Regions from separate parts of the Paenibacillus sp. FSL H8-0283 genome, predicted to be linked through region 1. Evidence: riboswitches for the same ligand, from Rfam matches in the RefSeq annotation. Region 1 holds a riboswitch; the other holds the start of a gene.
What was found. Region 1 has a riboswitch for thiamine pyrophosphate ahead of MHI52_RS02460 (ABC transporter substrate-binding protein). Riboswitches for the same ligand answer to the same signal wherever they lie in the genome.
Positions count from the first base shown of each region.

Region 2: it holds a riboswitch for thiamine pyrophosphate, as region 1 does, so the genes downstream of both, MHI52_RS04830 (ABC transporter ATP-binding protein) here and MHI52_RS02460 (ABC transporter substrate-binding protein) in region 1, are expected to answer to the same signal.

Region 1 is NZ_CP150295.1:507,470-511,903, forward strand. It holds gene MHI52_RS02445 (ABC transporter ATP-binding protein) at 1-32, opposite strand, end outside; gene MHI52_RS02450 (ABC transporter permease) at 70-828, opposite strand; gene MHI52_RS02455 (thiamine-binding protein) at 828-1,118, opposite strand; gene MHI52_RS02460 (ABC transporter substrate-binding protein) at 1,343-2,383, opposite strand; TPP riboswitch at 2,691-2,803, opposite strand; gene MHI52_RS02465 (NAD(P)-dependent oxidoreductase) at 2,947-3,702, opposite strand; gene MHI52_RS02470 (VOC family protein) at 3,720-4,106, opposite strand; gene MHI52_RS02475 (hypothetical protein) at 4,281-4,434, shown strand, end outside.
Region 2 is NZ_CP150295.1:1,061,145-1,065,578, forward strand. It holds gene MHI52_RS04825 (ABC transporter permease) at 151-978, opposite strand; gene MHI52_RS04830 (ABC transporter ATP-binding protein) at 968-1,732, opposite strand; TPP riboswitch at 1,891-1,993, opposite strand; gene MHI52_RS04835 (radical SAM/SPASM domain-containing protein) at 2,211-3,086, shown strand; gene MHI52_RS04840 (pectate lyase) at 3,434-4,102, shown strand; gene MHI52_RS04845 (copper amine oxidase N-terminal domain-containing protein) at 4,278-4,434, opposite strand, start outside.

The DNA of each region.
Region 1 (4,434 bases):
GGCTGGACTTGTTCATCCTGTTGCAGATTCATATGGTCATCACTTCCTAATATACAGATTACTTCTTTACTACCGCTTCTGTGGCCGCCAGCGCACGAGCAGCTTCTCCAGCAGGGCAATGAACAGGAAGAGCAGCAAGCTGAGCGCGACAATAATCATGATCGCTACGAATAGGCGATCCGTACGATAAGCCGACTTTTGCAACATCATATAATAACCAATACCCTTGTCTGCACCAATCCATTCGGCGATGATGGCGCCCATCACGCTATAGGTAGCGGCGATTTTGACACCGGAGAACACGGATGGCAGCGCATGGGGAAGCTCCAGCTTCCAGAAGATCTGATGACGTTTCGCACCAGCCATGCGCATATAGTTCATCATCGCTGCATCTGTACGGGTCAAGCCGTCCATGGCCGCCACTGCAACGGGGAAGAAGCAGACCAGGATGATCGTAATCAGCTTGGGCAACAGCCCGAATCCAAACCAGATTAACAGGAGCGGCGCGAGCGCGATGGTTGGGATATTTTGACTAAGAATAAGTAAAGGATACAGGGCTGACTTGAGAAAAGGGACTAAATGCAGCACCATCGCAATCAGTAATCCAACCGCTGTTCCAGCGGCGAATCCAATCAGCGTTAACTGAATGGTTGCGGAAGCATGCATGCCAAGTCGTTCGGCCTGGGTTGCGGCTTCGCGGGCGATGTCGGACGGTGCAGGCAGCATCCATTTCTCAATATGGAAGAGGGAGACGGCTCCCTGCCATATCGCTATAAAGAGAATAACCGCCACAATGGGCGGCCATACACTTTTGAAATAGGCAGGCATTAGCGATACTTCTCCGTCAGGGTATCCATGCTGAAGCCAGTAGGGCTATGGGCGATTTTGATCTGGGAGATGATGCTTGGGCTGCCAGCCTCCACAAGTACCTCGTGCATTTTACGTACAACTTCCAACAGTTCCTCCAGTTCCCCCTCCATTGTGGTGTCGAGCGCGTTCACCTGATATTTCAGGCCAGATTGCTGAATAACTTCAATGGCGCGATCAACGTAAGGATAAGAGTTCTCGCCATTTGGCGTTTTGGGAATAACTTGAATGCTAAGTAGTGTGCTTGCCATGAGAGATCACGGCTCCTTTCGTGATATATAAAATGAACTAATGACTGTTACACTTGCCACTTCGATGACAGAATAACCTTCCAATCGCTGTTATCCCCAGATTTTTTTGATTCCCTTTCTCTAAAGGGAAAATCCGGTGATAAAGGCGACCGCTTCGCTTTTTTACGTTATTTCTGTCCTCTCCGTCCTCGTGTAAAATTTAAGTTCGTTTTATATGAGAAATTTTATTGGGGTAAGAACTCGTTCGTATATGCCTTGCTCACATCGATCTGTTCATCCAGCAGTTTTTTGCTAAACATCCAGTCGGTGTAGTTCTGCCACACTTCCTGTTTTTGCTCACCCCAGCGCGGGGCGTCATCTGTGTACTTTGGACTAAGCCATTTCTGGCTTGCCAGTACCAATTCCTTATCCAGATCCGGTACGGCCTTGATCAGAATGTTGGCTGCGTCTTCGGGATGATCAATTGCGTATTGATACCCTTCGGAGGTGGCTTTCAGGAATGCTTTCACCAACTCAGGGTCGTTTTGGATCGTTTGCTCGTTTGTTACAAGGACAGGTGTGTAGTAATCCAATGCATCTGAATAATCCTTCACATATAACATGTCGATGGGCTCCCCGCGCAGTTCGGCTTCAATACCTGTCCAGGCGTAGAAAATCCACGCAAAATCAATGTCCCGTTTTACTGCGGTGAAAAAGTCGGCGTCACCCATATTAATGTTTTTCACTTTGGATACATCGGCTCCGTCGCCTTCCATAATGGATTGCATCACGGCTTCTTCGACTGGGGAACCCCAACCGCCATAGGTTTTACCTTCAAAATCTTTCGGTGACTTGATATTCCGATCTGCCGGAGCAGCGAACCCGGATGTATTATGCTGAATAACTGCTGCGATGGAGACGAGTGGAACACCCTGTGTGCGGGCTTGAGTTACACTCTCCTGATAACTTACGCCAAAAGGCACTTCATTTGAGGCAACCATTGTATCTGCGCCACCGGCACCTGGTTGTACAATCTCCACGTTCAAGCCTTCGGCTTTATAAAAACCTTGATCTACAGCTGCATACAGGCCTGTATGATTCGTATTTGGTGTCCAGTCGAGCACCACTTTAATATCTTTCAGGGCGGCAGTGTCACCTTCGTTGCTGCTTTCCGTATTTGTGTTGCCGTTCTGCCCAGCTGGGGCAGCTTCTTTGCCACCACATGCGGCTACAGTCACCATAAGCACGCATAAGAGCAACAATCCCATCGTTTTACGCCATTTCATCTGTGGTTCTCTCCTTCGGTATGTCCGGCCGGTTGGCACGGGGTACTCCTTGGCTTCATATCCAATCATCTTGCATAAATCGACAGATTTATACCAGTTGAGATCCGGATGACGTTATTTTTGAACAAGTAAAACGTCCATCGATGTCATTCAAGGAAGCCAGACTGCGCTTAGCGGCAGTTCTTCTTGCAATATCAGGAAGGTGATGCTTCAAAACTTATACTTTCTGATAGTAACAAAAAAAGCGCCCCGTATTCCGGGACGCGTGCAGGCGTTAGAGAGGTGGCGTTCAGCCATAGGGCTGTGCCATTTCGATATACTCCGATTCCTACGCTGGCATGATCCAGATCAGGTCTAAGGGTTAGTATCTTGGTGGGATACACTCTCAGCCGGCCAATTCCGACTCCCCTGGGAAACTATGAAGTTACGGGCATTACTAGGTGTAATTATAGGCCAGAGGGTAGGACCTGTCCAGTCATGAACTGGATAGGGACACGTATAAGTTATAAACAGGCCGTTATACATATGTATAACAGCCTGTTTGGATGTGTTATTTTCAATAATTATCGTGGGGAATCATATAAGGCAATCTGACTGAGTGCAAAAGCATCGGATTTTGGGTCATAACCTACCTGTTTCTGAGTGGTTTCCAGATTTAATCGTTTAAACCGATTATTCGAGATCCCATGCAGTATGGTGAAGGGTTCCAGATCGGTAGTTGTAATTGCTTTGAACATCAAATCACACAAGTCAGCCGGACTAATATACGCGCTCATATCCCTTGCCTCCAGCACGGGTCCGTCCGGTTGAAAATCATCATATGCACCTATACGTATTGCTACACTTTGTAAACCTTCGGTATACGCAAAATAGGAAGCGAGCGATTCTCCAAAACATTTGCTAACCCCGTACAAATTCCGTGGGCGTGTGGGCATGTCCGGATAGACTTGAGCATCAATGGGATACCCCTCAATCGTCTGTGCACTGCTTGCAAGAATGACTCTTCGTACACTTTGGTCTTTAGCTGCACGGAATACATTAAATGTGCCTTTGATATTGATGTCCAACAACGATTCATAAAATCCGGCATTCGGGGAAGGATCTCCAGCCAGATGTACAACCACATCCATGCCTTCGCAAGCACGCTGACAGGCTTCGGGGTCTGTCACATCCAGTGTCATGATCTCATGGCTGGTCCCTTGATACGTATGCAGTCTGTCGATATTTAAATCCGTTAGTCGCAGGCGAAATGCTTCTGACAAGTGTTGGGACAAGTCACGTCCAATTTTTCCGGCTGCGCCAGTAATTAAAATGTTCATGAAATCAGCTCCAATTCTTAGCGCTGGAAGAACTCAATCCATTCCTTTTCAGGTCCATAGATGAAGAAATAGCGGTAACCGTTAGGCAGTGTGATAATCTCTCCGTCGATAAATTCGGCTTCGGTGGATTGAATGCGTTTGTACTCAGAATCAAGATCATCCACGTGGATCGCAAAATGGTGCACCGTACCTTCAGAAGGCAGCTTGTCGCTGTATCCTTGAATTAACTCAATCTCAGTCTCATTACTTCCATTGAAGCCAAGGAAGGCGAGCTGAATGATACCGTTGGTATGGGTCACCCGGTCTTTCAATTCAAGACCAACGATCTCCGTGTAGAAACGCAGCGTGGTCTCCAGATCACGAACGGCAATGCCGACGTGGTCAATGCGCTTTTGAAAACTCACAATCAAAAACCTCCTTATGTAGTGAATGTTTCTACCATTTTAAGGGATAGCATAGAGCTGTACTACATGGTTGTCAAATCCAATTTTAAGTTGGAAAAATCATAATTGTTCACAAAATGTTCACTTATGTGAAGGGTTTCCTCATCTCTATAATTACGAAGGTAAACAGAGAGGATGAGAGAATTGCCAACAAGCAAGAAGGAACAGATTATTTTGGGATTAATGATGTGTACAGGAATGGTCTTGGTCATGATGTTCTTCAATCTATGGCACAGTGGGTTACTCGGCAAGATGTCCCCGCTTGAGATACTGCTTCAATTCATATTAT
Region 2 (4,434 bases), 550 kb from region 1:
TCATCGTTTTGATTTGTAGAAAATGGGCAACAGCATGTTAACGATAATGTGACAATGAACTGATTGAAGATGTTGCTGAAATTGTGCATAAGATATGTTTTGTTTTGAAGATTGTAACTACTGTATTTACATCTAATTTCTGTCTAAGTATTATCCAACCTTTCTTTTGCCTCCATGACGATGACGCCGTATGCTAAACCGTTTCTCCAGCCAGGTAATCAGTACAAACAAAACGATCCCAAGCAGGGATAACAGCAAAATGGCGGCAAACATCGCATCCGTGTTCATGTTGCTGGACATACGACGGCTGAAGTACCCTAGACCTTTGCTACCACCGAGCCATTCGCCAATCGTTGCCCCAACCACGCAGTACACCACAGACATCTTTAGCCCCGAGAAAAAAGAGGGAAGTGCCAGCGGAACCTGGAGTTTGCAAAAAATATCCCACTTGCTGGCGCCCATGGTGAGCAACAGTTCACGCTGCTCTGGATCGCCTTGGCGGAGTCCATCGTAGGTACTGACCACAATGGGGAAGAATGCGATTAAAAATACCACGGCGACTTTGCTCCACAACGTGTAACCAAACCACAGGATAAATACGGGGGACAAGGCAATCAACGGTATGGTCTGACTGATCACGATGAAGGGATACAATGCCCTTTCAATCGATCGGTTCATATGCATGCCTGTTGCCAGCGTAATTCCAGTCACTATGGACAAGACAAAACCAACAACAACCTCCATAAAGGTAGCAGGCAGATGGATGGTCAACAGCAGACGGCGATGCTCAACCAGTGAGCTTACGATGGCCGTGGGTGCAGGAATGATGAAGGAGGGCACCCATCCCATACGCACAATCACTTCCCAGATCGCCAGTAATAAGAACATGAGCATAATGAACAGACCATATTGGGAAAACGACCTCGAGAGCCACTTTAAACACCACGTCCAGACGCTAACCTCAGCTCTATCGTGCATGCAATTGTTCCTCCAGTTGTTGCCTCATCTGCACGAGAGCCGGTTCGTAGATCATGTCCGAATGCCTTGGGCGTGGTAAAGGAACCGTCATCTCCTGCAACTGCTGACCTTGCCCTCCTGGAGTTAACAGAATGATACGGTCACTTAACAGCAGGGCTTCTTCGATGTCATGTGTAATGAACATCACGGTTTGGCCAAAGCTCTCCCACAGCTCCAGCAACCAGCGATGCATTTCTCGTTTGGTTAATGCGTCGAGTGCACCGAAGGGTTCATCCAGCAACATGAGCTGCCCGCCTGTAAGCAAGGTACGAAGCAATGCCACCCGCTGCCGCATGCCGCCGGATAACTCATCCGGATAGGAATGTTCATAACCGGACAAGCCGAACCTTGCCAATCCTGCGATGATATCGGCTCGTAGTTTGTCCTTATCCTGTCGGCCTGGTGCAAGCTCGGCAGGTAGCATGCAGTTCTCCATGACGGTACGCCAGGATAACAGCAGATCTTTCTGCGGCATATAGGCGACTCGTCCGAGCCGTTGTCCTTGCGGGACATCAGCTATATCGATGGTGCCAACGGTTGGTTCATGCAAGCCTGCGAGCAGCTTGAAGAGCGTGCTTTTACCTGATCCGCTGGAGCCGATGAGCGAGACAAATTCTCCTTGTTGAACCTGAAGCGACACATTGGAGAGCACAGGGGAACCCTTTTTTTCGGGAAAAGCAAAGCTTACGTTGTGAATGGTTACATGGTTATCCATCTGATCCTCACCCCCTTGATGTCAGACTACTGCAATAACAACGGCATCCTATACTCTGCAAAAGGAACAAAAAAGACCCACCCATTTCCGGAGAAATGAGTGGGTCTGTAAGTTAAATCCGCAATTTATCTTCACATACATGAAAAAATTCCGCTTACTAAAAGGCCGCTCCACTTCCCTCCGCTGGTATGATCCAGATCAGGTTCAAAGGGTCCGAATAGTCATATTCGTCTCAGCCGCAAGGCTCCCCTAGTGCAAAAGTTCAAGATATGCAGTTGTGTGTTCAGCATATATCAATCGAACATGAACTGTAAAGAGGCAGCATGATAGAATTCTTGAGATGAACTTGGAGTCATACCCGAACAACTGAACAATTTACCTGGGCTCCCTAACCCGATATAATAGTGGTGGCGCATATTGGCCGGATCACAAATGCAGGTGGGATTGTTCTCCCTCCTAGGCAGAATGGGGACCCGAGTTGAAAACGTTCAAAAAAGTATATATTGAGATCACGAGTATCTGCAATCTGGCATGCAGCTTCTGTCCGCAGACACAGCGTGCCAAAGGATTCATTGACCCTGAAGTCTTCAACAATATACTGGATCAAGTTAAACCACACACCAATCATATTTACTTACATGTCAAAGGTGAACCCTTGTTGCATCCCAAAATAGATCTGTTGCTCGATTCCGCACATGAGAAGGGACTCAAGGTGAACATTACAACGAATGGTACACTGCTGCCCAAGACTCAGCATAAATTGCTTGGCAAACCGGCGCTGCGGCAGATGAATTTCTCCCTGCACAGCTTCGATGGGCATGAAGGTTCAACAGATCGTGACGGGTATCTGCGTCATATTTTGTCCTTTGTACACGAGGCCGTTAAGCACAATGTCATCATTTCATTCCGGTTGTGGAATCTGACACAGGATAACTTCACAAATGCTCAGATGAATCGAAATCGGGAGACCCTTGAAGTATTGGAACGTGAGTTTAATCTGGACTTCCGCATTGAGGAAAAAGTAGTTCCAGGCAGCGGGGTCAAAATTGCCCCGAATGTATACCTGAATCAGGACCATGAGTTCCAGTGGCCAAGTCTGGATGCACCTGAAGATGACGGTAAAGGCTTTTGCCATGCACTTCGCGGTCAGGCAGCTGTGCTTGTAGATGGAACGGTGGTTCCATGCTGTCTCGATGGCGAGGGTGTGATTAACCTTGGTAATGTGCACGAGAAGTCATTCTCGGAGATTATTGAGGGTGAGCGAGCGAACAATCTGGTATATGGCTTCTCCAAACGCGAAGCTGTAGAAGAGTTGTGTAGAAAGTGCGGTTATCGTCAGAGATTTGGAGCCTGATATCTTATATCAGCAAGCCAGAAGCCATTCAAGATCACACATTTGGAGACAAATGCAGTGGTCTTTCTTTGTTATCGGGGATTAAGTGAGGGGTATATACGTTACAAATGAGCATACCAGAGGTTGATATGAGCATATTGCTTGAGAGACCTAGCATGCAAAAAATGCCGATATGACAGGGATTGTACGATGTCATGATATATCTGATCTAATGATTATTCTAGTTACCTCCCTTATTTGGTAAGATTAGGTTGTAGATCGGACAGAGGTGCACCTCTGAAGATCTTCCAGTACAAGCCCAGGCTGTACACTACCAAAAAACGAGAGAATAAGGGAGGAATAAAGTTATGAAAAAAATGTTGACGTTGTTACTGTCCGCTGGTTTGGTTGCTTCTATATTTGGTGCAGTTCCGGCTGCGGCTGCGCCTACGGTTGTAAATTCAACCATTGTGGTTCCAAAGGGCACGACCTATGACGGCCAAGGTAAAACATTTGTAGCCAATCCTTCCACACTGGGCGACGGATCTCAAGCAGAAAATCAGAAGCCAGTCTTCCGTCTGGAGGCAGGGGCCACGCTCAAAAACGTAAACATTGGATCACCAGCTGCTGATGGTGTTCACTGTTATGGCAACTGTAATATATCGAATGTGGTCTGGCAGGACGTGGGCGAGGATGCACTGACATTGAAGTCTGCCGGAACGGTTAACATTACCGGTGGGGCAGCGTATAAGGCTTATGATAAAGTGTTCCAGATGAATGCAGCTGGAACAATTAACATCAAAAATTTCCGTGCAGATGATATTGGCAAACTGGTTCGCCAAAATGGTGGAACTTCCTTTGCAGTTAACATGACGCTGGATAACTCCAACATTTCCAATGTGAAAGATTCGATTATGCGTACAGACAGCAGCACATCACAAGGGAAAATTACGAATACCCGTTATTCCAAAGTGCCAACCCTATTCAAGGGATTTGCTTCAGGTAAGACCAGTCAATCCGGCAATACGCAATATTAAACAGGAGATTGAATCGCTGGAGTTGGTAAAAGTTAAGCTCCACTTGTGATTTGAAGTTAAAATATAACGCCAAAAAGAGCGTCCCAAGGTCATTGCCACAATGACTTTGAGGGCGCTCTTTGTAATGCAGATGTGATAATTTCTGCTGAGCAATGTCTTATAGAGGATGCTCAGACTATTTCTCTCCCGGAACTTCAACGATGACTTTGCCTTTCTCGGGGACAACAGAACCGGTATCAATAGAGCCCAATTTGTTCATGATCTCGTAAGAGGTTTCTTCAAGCATGCGAGAGTACTTGAATGATACGAGTGTTTGACCTGTTACGGAAGGA